Regions from separate parts of the Sphingobium anseongense genome, predicted to be linked through region 2. Evidence: predicted binding sites of a transcription regulator. Region 2 holds the regulator's gene; the other holds the start of a gene.
The links. The regulator LexA, encoded in region 2, represses DNA repair genes until DNA is damaged. The targets are predictions, from matches to a motif close to GTTCCNCNCTTGTTCT.
Positions count from the first base shown of each region.

Region 1: WG908_RS09540 (MmcB family DNA repair protein) is a predicted target of LexA. The motif match lies at 1,566-1,581, and genes of this name have one in related genera.

Region 1 is NZ_JBBJUL010000005.1:278,351-282,704, reverse strand. It holds gene WG908_RS09555 (PaaI family thioesterase) at 1-303, shown strand, start outside; gene WG908_RS09550 (DUF1491 family protein) at 296-622, shown strand; gene WG908_RS09545 (cell wall hydrolase) at 801-1,472, shown strand; gene WG908_RS09540 (MmcB family DNA repair protein) at 1,592-2,095, shown strand; gene WG908_RS09535 (prephenate/arogenate dehydrogenase family protein) at 2,152-3,057, opposite strand; gene WG908_RS09530 (pyridoxal phosphate-dependent aminotransferase) at 3,058-4,155, opposite strand; gene WG908_RS09525 (ABCB family ABC transporter ATP-binding protein/permease) at 4,261-4,354, shown strand, end outside.
Region 2 is NZ_JBBJUL010000001.1:210,342-214,695, forward strand. It holds gene trpC (indole-3-glycerol phosphate synthase TrpC) at 1-508, shown strand, start outside; gene moaC (cyclic pyranopterin monophosphate synthase MoaC) at 505-975, shown strand; gene WG908_RS01020 (molybdopterin molybdotransferase MoeA) at 972-2,156, shown strand; gene lexA (transcriptional repressor LexA) at 2,234-2,905, shown strand; gene WG908_RS01030 (ComEC/Rec2 family competence protein) at 2,866-4,354, opposite strand, start outside.

The sequences.
Region 1 (4,354 bases), on a different contig from region 2:
GGCGCGGTGCATGGCACGGTCTATTTCAAGATGCTGGACGATGCGGCCTTCTATGCCGCCAACAGCCTGGTCAGCGACCGGTTCCTGCTGACCACATCGTTCAACCTGCTGTTCACCCGGCCGATCGGCCCAGGCCGGATTCGCGCCGAAGGGCGGTGGATCAGCGGCAAGCGCCGAGTCTATGTCGCCGAAGCCAGCCTGATCGATTCGGACGGCGAAGAGGTCGGTCGCGGCACCGGCACCTTCATGCGATCGCAATTTCCGCTGTCATCGCTGGCCGGCTATCGATTCGGCGATGACTGAGGCGCGGCTGACCAGCGCGATGCTGGCCAGCGCGCTGATCCGACGCGCGAACGGCGCGGGCGGCGTTGCCACGGTGGTGGTGAAGGGCGATCCGACAAGCGGCGTCATCCTGGTCCAGACGCTTGAAAAGGGGCGGGAAATCGGGCTGTTCGAGCGGGTGTCGGACTATCGCGGCGGGTGGCGACTCATGGCATGCGGCGCGGGCGCGGACGACATGCCCCAATATATTGAGCGTCGTCGCCGCGCAGACCCCGACCTGTGGATAATCGAACTCGACATCCCGGAAGCGGAACGGTTCGCCGCTGAAACGATCTGCTGATCGTTGACAGGCGGATACGCGGCGGACATAGGCGCGCAACGCTACAACGCGCAGGTTGCCGTGACGGTCCAGGGGGGCCCGGCCCGGTAAACACGCAGACGGGGGGCGGCCCGACGCTGGCAAGGGGTTTGTGTAACGCCGGCGTTCATGGCCAAGAACCGCATATTTTTGAGATATAATGAGTTTTCGTCTGAAAGCCGCGACCTTCGCGGCACTGGCTCTGTCCGCCGCAGCGGCGACAGCGGCAACCGACATGTCGATCGCGAGCGAGGCATCGCTCACCGGGTCCATGTCCACCGGCACTGTCCCGGTAACAATTCCCGAACCTGTCACAGGTTCCCCGGCGCAGAGCGTGAAGCCCGCCGTCATTTTCGCAAGTCCGCGCGAAGTCGCCCAGCCGATCGAATCGCAAACCGTGCCAGCCAGCCCGCCGGAGGCCGACAGCCTGATCGAACTGGTTGCCGCCCATGGCGCGCCCGAAGAGGTCGATGGCGACATGCGCTGCCTGGCCGGTGCGGTCTATTTCGAATCGAAGGGCGAGAGCCTGGAAGGCCAGCTCGCGGTTGCGCGGGTCGTGATCAACCGCGCCCGTTCGGGCCGGTTCGCCAGCAGCCTGTGCGGCGTCGTGTTGCAGCGCGGCCAGTTCAGCTTCGTGCGCGGCAATGCCATTCCGTCGGTGCGGGCCGACAGCCGCGCCTGGCGCGAAGCGGTCGCCATCGCCCAGATCGCATCGCAAGACCGTTGGGACAGCCAGGCCGAAGGCGCGCTGTTCTTCCACGCCCGCCGCGTGTCGCCGGGCTGGGGCAAGAAGCAGCTGGCGTCGATCGACAACCACATCTTCTATCGCTGATCGAAATTCGGCCCATATGGGCCGAATCCTCCGGCCAGGACGATCATCAGGACCGGCCCGGCGGCGCGGATGCGCTGACCGGGCTTTTCTTTTGTTCCCGACCCGTTCTATATCGGGTCATGGCCGACAGCGACCCCGCCCCTTCCTGCTCGCCGCTGATGGACGGCACCGCGCTGGCGGTGGCGCGGGGCACGTTGCGGCTGTTCTTTCGCCATGACATGAGCGGGATGTTGGAAGTGCCCCTGCCCAACGGCCGGCGCGCCGACATCATGGCCATCGACGCCGCCGGGCAATTGACCATCGTCGAAATCAAATGTTCGCGTGGCGACCTGCTGGGCGATGGCAAATGGCCCGATTATTTCGACTATTGCGACCGGTTCTACTGGGCGGTGCCGAGCGGGTTCGATTTGCGCCCGTTCGACAGCGAGGCGCTGTGGCCCGAGCGCACCGGGTTGATCGTGGCCGATCAATATGACGCCGAGCTGGTGCGGCCCGCGCCGGTCGAACCGCTGGCGGCGGCGCGGCGCAAGGCGCAGACGCTGCGCTTTGCCCGGCGCGCCGCGCGCCGCCTGACCGCGCTTGCCGACCCCGACCATGTCGCCGAGATCGGCTGGAACGCCTGATCGCCGGCGCGGCCGGCGTCAAATCGCGATCATTGTCCCGTCGAAAGCCCGTGGCCCTAATGCGTGCGGCCGAAATCGGGGGCGGGGTCGTCCTGCCCCTGTTCGATGATCGACCGGCGGATATCGCGGGTGCGGGTGAACAGGTTGAACAGCGCGTCGCCGTCATTCCAGCGAATGGCGCGCTGGAGCACCGACAGATCTTCCGAAAAGCGCTGGAGCATTTCGAGCACCGCATCCTTGTTCGCCAGGAATACGTCGCGCCACATGGTCGGGTCGGACGCGGCGATGCGGGTGAAATCGCGAAAGCCGCCGGCGGAATATTTGATGACTTCGGACTGGGTGACATTTTCCATGTCGCTGGCCGTGCCGACGATGGTGTAGGCGATGAGGTGGGGCAGGTGGCTGGTCACCGCCAGCACCAGGTCGTGATGCGCCGGGTCCATCAGCTCGACATTCGCGCCGACGCGCCGCCACAGTTCGGCCACGCGCTCGACCGCGGCGGGATCGGCATCGGCGGGCGGGGTGACGATGCACCAGCGGCCCTTGAACAGGGTGGCGAAGCCCGCTCGCGGGCCGCTGTTTTCGGTTCCGGCGACGGGATGGGCGGGAATGATGACGCGGCCGGGCAGCGCGGCGGTCAATTGCGCCAGCACGTCGGCCTTGCAGGAGCCGACATCGCTGACGATCGCGTCCGCAGGCAGATCGTCGGCGATTTCCGCTGCGGCCGCGCCCATTGCGCGCACCGGCACGCACAGGATCACCAGGTCCGCGTCGGTCACGCTGGCGCCGGCGGTGTCGGTGATGTCGTCGCACAGGTCGAGCGCGCGCGCGATTTCGCGCACCTGCGGATCGGCATCGTGGCCGGTGACGCGCACCGTCGGCATCGCCTGGCGGATGGCGTGGGCGAGCGAGGAACCGATGAGGCCGAGGCCGATGATAGTGATGCGGGAAAAGGGCAGCATTCAGGCCGCTTCCGCCATCGCGCGCAGCTTGGCTGCAACGGCGCGGGTCTGCTCCTTGGTGCCGATGGTGATGCGCAGGCCGTTGGGCAGACCCTGCCCCGGCAGCCAGCGTGTCGCAAATCCTTCGTCCCACAGCCCCTTCATCGCCGCTTCCGCCGTCAGCTTGCCGTCGAACAGGACCAGCAGGAAATTCGCCTTGCTGGGCACCGCGCGCAGGCCATGGTTGGACAGCGCGGCGATTTCCCCCGCCAGCCAGTCGCGCCAGCGGGCATTGTGGGCGCGGCTCAGATCGGTCCAGTCGGTATCGCCGATCGCCGCGACCGCAGCCGCCTGGCCCATGGTGGTGACGTTGAACGGCGCACGGATGCGATGCAGCGCGTCGATCACATCGGCACTGGCATAGCCCCAGCCGATCCGTTCGGCGGCGAGGCCGAAAATCTTGGAAAAGGTGCGCGTCACCAGCACGTTGGACGCGGTGCGCGCCAGGTCCAGCCCGCCGTCATCCTCGTTCGCGTCGAGATATTCGGCATAGGCCTGATCGAGCACGAACAGGATGTCCGGGCGCAGGCCCGCGTGCAGCCGGGCGATGTCAGCCCGCGGCGTCATCGTGCCGGTCGGGTTGTTGGGATTGGCGAGGAAAACCACCTTCGTCCGGTCGGTCACGCAGGCCAGCAGCGCGTCGACATCGGTCGCATAGTCGGCGTCGGGCGCGATCACCGGGGTCGCGCCCACCCGCCGCGCGGCGATATCATAGACCGAAAAGCCGTAGCGGACATAGAGGATCTCGTCCCCCGGCCCGGCATAGGCGCTGGCGGCGATGTGCAGCAGTTCGTCCGATCCGGTGCCATAGATGATGCGCGCGGGATCGAGGCCATGGGCCTGGCCGATAGCCTCGCGCAGCAGGTTCGCGCCGGGATCGGGATAGGTGGCGAGGTCGGCGGACGCCGCCATCACCGCCGCCCGCGCGGCCGGGCTGGTCCCCAGCGGATTTTCATTGGCCGACAGCTTGATCAGCGGGCGGCCGTCATCGGCGGCGGACTTGCCGGGAACATAGGGCGATATTCCCAGAATCCAGTCTTTGGGCACAGGCTTTGTCATCGCCGCGCTGTAGCGCCATCGGCCGCAAAGGCAAAGTCCCAGGCGCCGGTCCTGTCACCAACTATCCCCATTCCCTTGCCCGCTCGGCCGCCCTACATGAACGCTATGCCTCCTTCTTCCGTCGATGACGGTCCCATCCCGCCGATCTGGGCGACGCTGCGCCGGTTTCTGCCCTATTTGTGGCCGGCCGATGCGCCCG
Region 2 (4,354 bases):
CGAACCCTATTTCATGGGGCATGACGATTATCTGATGGCCGCCCGCACCGCCTGCGCGCTGCCGGTGCTGCGCAAGGATTTCATCGTCGACCCCTGGCAGGTGCTCGAAAGCCGCGCGCTGGGCGCCGACGCGATCCTGATCATCGCCGCCGTGCTCGACGACGCGCAGATGGCGGAGGTCGAGGACGCCGCGCTGGCGCTGGGCATGGACGCGCTCGTCGAAGTGCATGACGAGGCTGAACTGGAGCGCGCGCTCAGGCTCCGCTCGCGGCTGATCGGCGTCAACAACCGCGACCTGCGCGACTTCAGCGTCGACTTCGCCCGCACCTATGACCTTGTTGGCAAGGCGCCGCAGGGCTGCACCTTCGTCGCCGAAAGCGGCCTCAACAGCGCCGCCGATCTTGCCGCCATGGCCGACCATGGCGTCCGCTGCTTCCTGGTCGGCGAAGCGCTGATGCGCCAGACCGATGTCGAGGCCGCGACCCGCGCGTTGCTGGCCGGCGCATGAACGGGCTGACCCATATCGACGAACAGGGCGCGGCCCATATGGTCGATGTTTCGGCCAAGGCCGTAACCGCGCGGCAAGCGACCGCCACCGGCCGCATCGCCATGAGCCGCAACGCGGCCAAGGCCATCGCCGATGGCCAGGTCAGGAAAGGCGATGTCCTGTCTGTGGCCCGCATCGCCGGTATCATGGCGGCCAAGCGCACCGCCGACCTGATCCCGCTTTGCCACCCCCTCGCGCTGTCGGCGGTCACGATCGAATTCGACATGGATCTCGACAGCGTCACCGTCACCGCCATCGCGCGCACCAGCGCCCAGACCGGCGTGGAAATGGAAGCAATGACGGCGGCGACCGTCGCCCTGCTCACCATCTACGATATGGCCAAGGCCGTGGACAAGGCGATGGTGATCGGCGGCGTCCGCCTGCTCTCCAAATCCGGCGGCAAGTCCGGGGACTGGCGCGCGCCATGAGCCTGATGCCGGTCGAACAGGCGCAGGCGCGCCTGTTGGCGCTCGCGCCCCGGCTGCCCCCGCAAACGCTCCCGATCGGGCAATGCGCGGGACGCTGGCTGGCGAACGACGTCGTCGCGCTGCGCGACCAGCCATGGGCCGACCTGTCCGCAATGGACGGCTATGCAATCCGCGCCGCGCAATGGCCTGGCCCCTGGCGCGTCATCGGCGAAAGCGCGGCGGGCACAGGCATCCCGCCGGAACTGGCCGCTGGCGACGCCTGCCGCATTTTCACCGGCGCGCCGCTTCCGAGAGGCGCCGACGCGATCATGATCCAGGAAGACGCCAGGCGCGATGGCGATCAGGTCGTCGGCACGCGGGACGCCCCTGTCCCCGGTCGGCACATACGGCGAGCAGGTTCGGACTTTGCCGCCGACACTGTCCTGCTCGCCCCAGGTTCCCGGCTCGACCCGGCCCAACTGGCGCTTGCCGCCCTGGCCGGCCAGGGCCAGCTCAGCGTCGGCCACCGTCCAAGCGTCGCGCTGATTTCGACCGGCAACGAACTGGTCCCTCCCGGCGTCCCCGTTCCGCCCGGTGGCCTGCCCTCCTCCAACGCGGTGATGTTGAGCGCGATGCTCGCGTCCCTGCCCTGCGACATCACCGATGTCGGCATCGTGCCCGACGACATGGATGCCATGACCGCAGCGTTCAATGCCGCCCGTCATGCGGATGTCATCGTTTCCACAGGCGGTGCATCGGTGGGTGATCATGACCTCGTCCGCCCAGCATTTCAGGCGGTGGGCGGAAGCCTCGATTTCTGGAAGGTAAAATTGCGACCGGGCAAGCCGCTGATCGCCGGAAGCCTCGATCGCAGCCTGTTCCTCGGCCTCCCCGGCAATCCGGTGTCGGCTTTCGTCACCGCCTGGCTCTTTCTGTTGCCGCTTGTGCGCCACATTGCCGGCGACGCATCGCCCTTCCCCCAGCCCGAACGGGCAACGCTCGCCGACTCCCTGCCCGGCGCCGGCGACCGCGACGAATATCTGCGCGCTTTCCGCAAGAATGACCGCATCGTCGCCGTGACATCGCAGGACAGCGCGGCGACGCGAGCGCTCGCCGACGCGGACTGTCTGATCCTGCGCGCGGCAGGATCGCCGCCGGCAAAGCCGGGCGATGAAGTGCCCATATTTCCGCTGGCATGGTAGGCGGCTTAACGCGCTTGACGCAGCTCGCTCTGTTTCCTATGTGTTCCCTATCCGTTCCATAGGACAGGGATTAGGCGATGTTGACGCCCAAGCAGCAGGAATTGCTCCGTTTCATTCAGGTCAGGCTGGAGCAGGGCGGCGTGTCACCTTCTTTCGAGGAAATGAAGGAAGCGCTCGATCTCAAATCGAAGTCGGGGATACACCGCCTTATCAGCGCCCTGGAAGAACGCGGCTTCATCAGGCGCCTTCCCAATCGCGCGCGCGCGCTTGAAGTCGTCAAGCTGCCTGATGCGATGGGCAGGGCGGCCAAGCCGGTCACGCCCGTGCGCGCCGCCCCGACACCGCCGCAACTGGTTGCCGCCAATGACGTCATCGAAATTCCGCTCCATGGCCGCATTGCCGCCGGGGTGCCGATCGAGGCGCTTGAGGGCCGCAACATGCTTTCGGTGCCTGCCGCCTTGCTGGGCGCGGGCGATCATTATGCGCTGGAAGTAGCTGGCGATTCGATGGTCGAAGCAGGCATTCTCGATGGCGATTTCGCATTGATCCAGCGAACCGAAGTCGCGCGCGAAGGTCAGATCGTGGTTGCTTTGATCGATGACGCCGAAGCCACGCTCAAATATTTCCGACGCGAAGGCAGCCGGGTTCGGCTGGACCCGGCCAACAGCGCCTATCAGCCGCAATATTATGATCCACGCCAGGTCCGCATTCAGGGCAAGCTGGCAGGGCTGATCCGCCGATATAATTGACGCGCCGGTGCGCGCGCGACCCAGGGATGCGCGTCGCCCGGCGAACGCACCATGCGCACCGAGCCGCGCGACAGGTTAATCGCGATCCCGCCCGTTCGCGCCAGCGTCCCCCGGTCCAGTTTCAGCCATCGTGGTCGGCAGGCGCGCGGCAAGCGCCGGTCGCTGACGACGATGTCGGCCTGGGCGCAATCGCGCGCCAATATCGCAGGCGGGACATACATGGCGCTCCGTGTCGCCAGCACGCGCCACGATCGTCCGCTCCGCGCCATAGCCACGGCGCACAGGTCGGCGCTGCACCGCGCTTGGCGAAGTGCGGCGATCACGCCCAGTTCGCCGTCCTGCCCCGCACTTTCAGCCAGCGTGTCTCGGATATAGTCGCCTGCGCCAGCACGCAGCATTGCCATGGTTCCGTCAGCGGTTCGCACTGCAACATGCCGCCCGTCACCGGTCACGACGATGTCGGGCGCCGGCGTCAGGATGATGACCAACGTGCCGATTGCGACCGGAGCCAGCCCCAGCCACCGCACGGGGCCACGCCAAAGAAGGCTCCACAGGCCGCCCAGGGCGATAGTCGCGAACAAGCCCACGCCAAAGGCAGGCGCCAGCATGACCGCCAGCGGGCTGGCCGCCACGCCGTGGGCGATCAGCAGCAGGAGCGCCAGCGCCTGCTGCGCCACCCACCAGGCGGGTGCGCCAAGACCGAAAAGATCAAGCAGCAATGCCAGCGCTTCGGCCGGCATCACGACAAAGGTCGTCAGCGGGATGGCGACCAGATTGGCGATAGCGCCAAGCAGACCCGCCTGATGAAAATGAAACAGCGCGATCGGCATCAGCACCAGTTCGATGACAATCCCGGTAAGCAGCAACGCCAATATCATGCGGCTCGCCTTGCGCCCCGGCCCCTCGTCGCGGGCCACCGTCAGCGCGCGAAAGCCGGGATGTTCGCCCAGGGCGACCAGCGCGATCACGGCCGCGAAGCTCATCTGGAAGCTTGGCCCCACCAGCGCATCGGGCCAGAATGTCAGCACGATCAACGCGCCGGTGGCCACCAGCCGCAAGGTGATGGCGTCGCGTCCCATCGCCAGCCCGCCCAGCACCAGCAGCGACGCGATGCAGGACCGGATGGTCGGCACCTCCGCTCCGGTCAACAGGGTATAGCCGATACCCGCAGCCGCACCGGCGGCGGCGGCCATCAGCATCAATGGCCAATGCAGTGCCGCATGGCGACTGAGCGCGAGCAAGCGCAGGCACAGGAAAATGACGGCCCCGATAAGCGCGGTGACGTGCAAGCCACTGATCGACAGCAGGTGCGCCAGGCCGCTGCGCCGCATCGCTTCCACATCCTCTTGCGCGATCGCACCCTGATCGCCGGATGCCAGCGCGGCCGCGATGCCCGCCGCCGGCCCCTCGACCCGCGACTGGACATGGGCGGACAACCGCATACGCAGC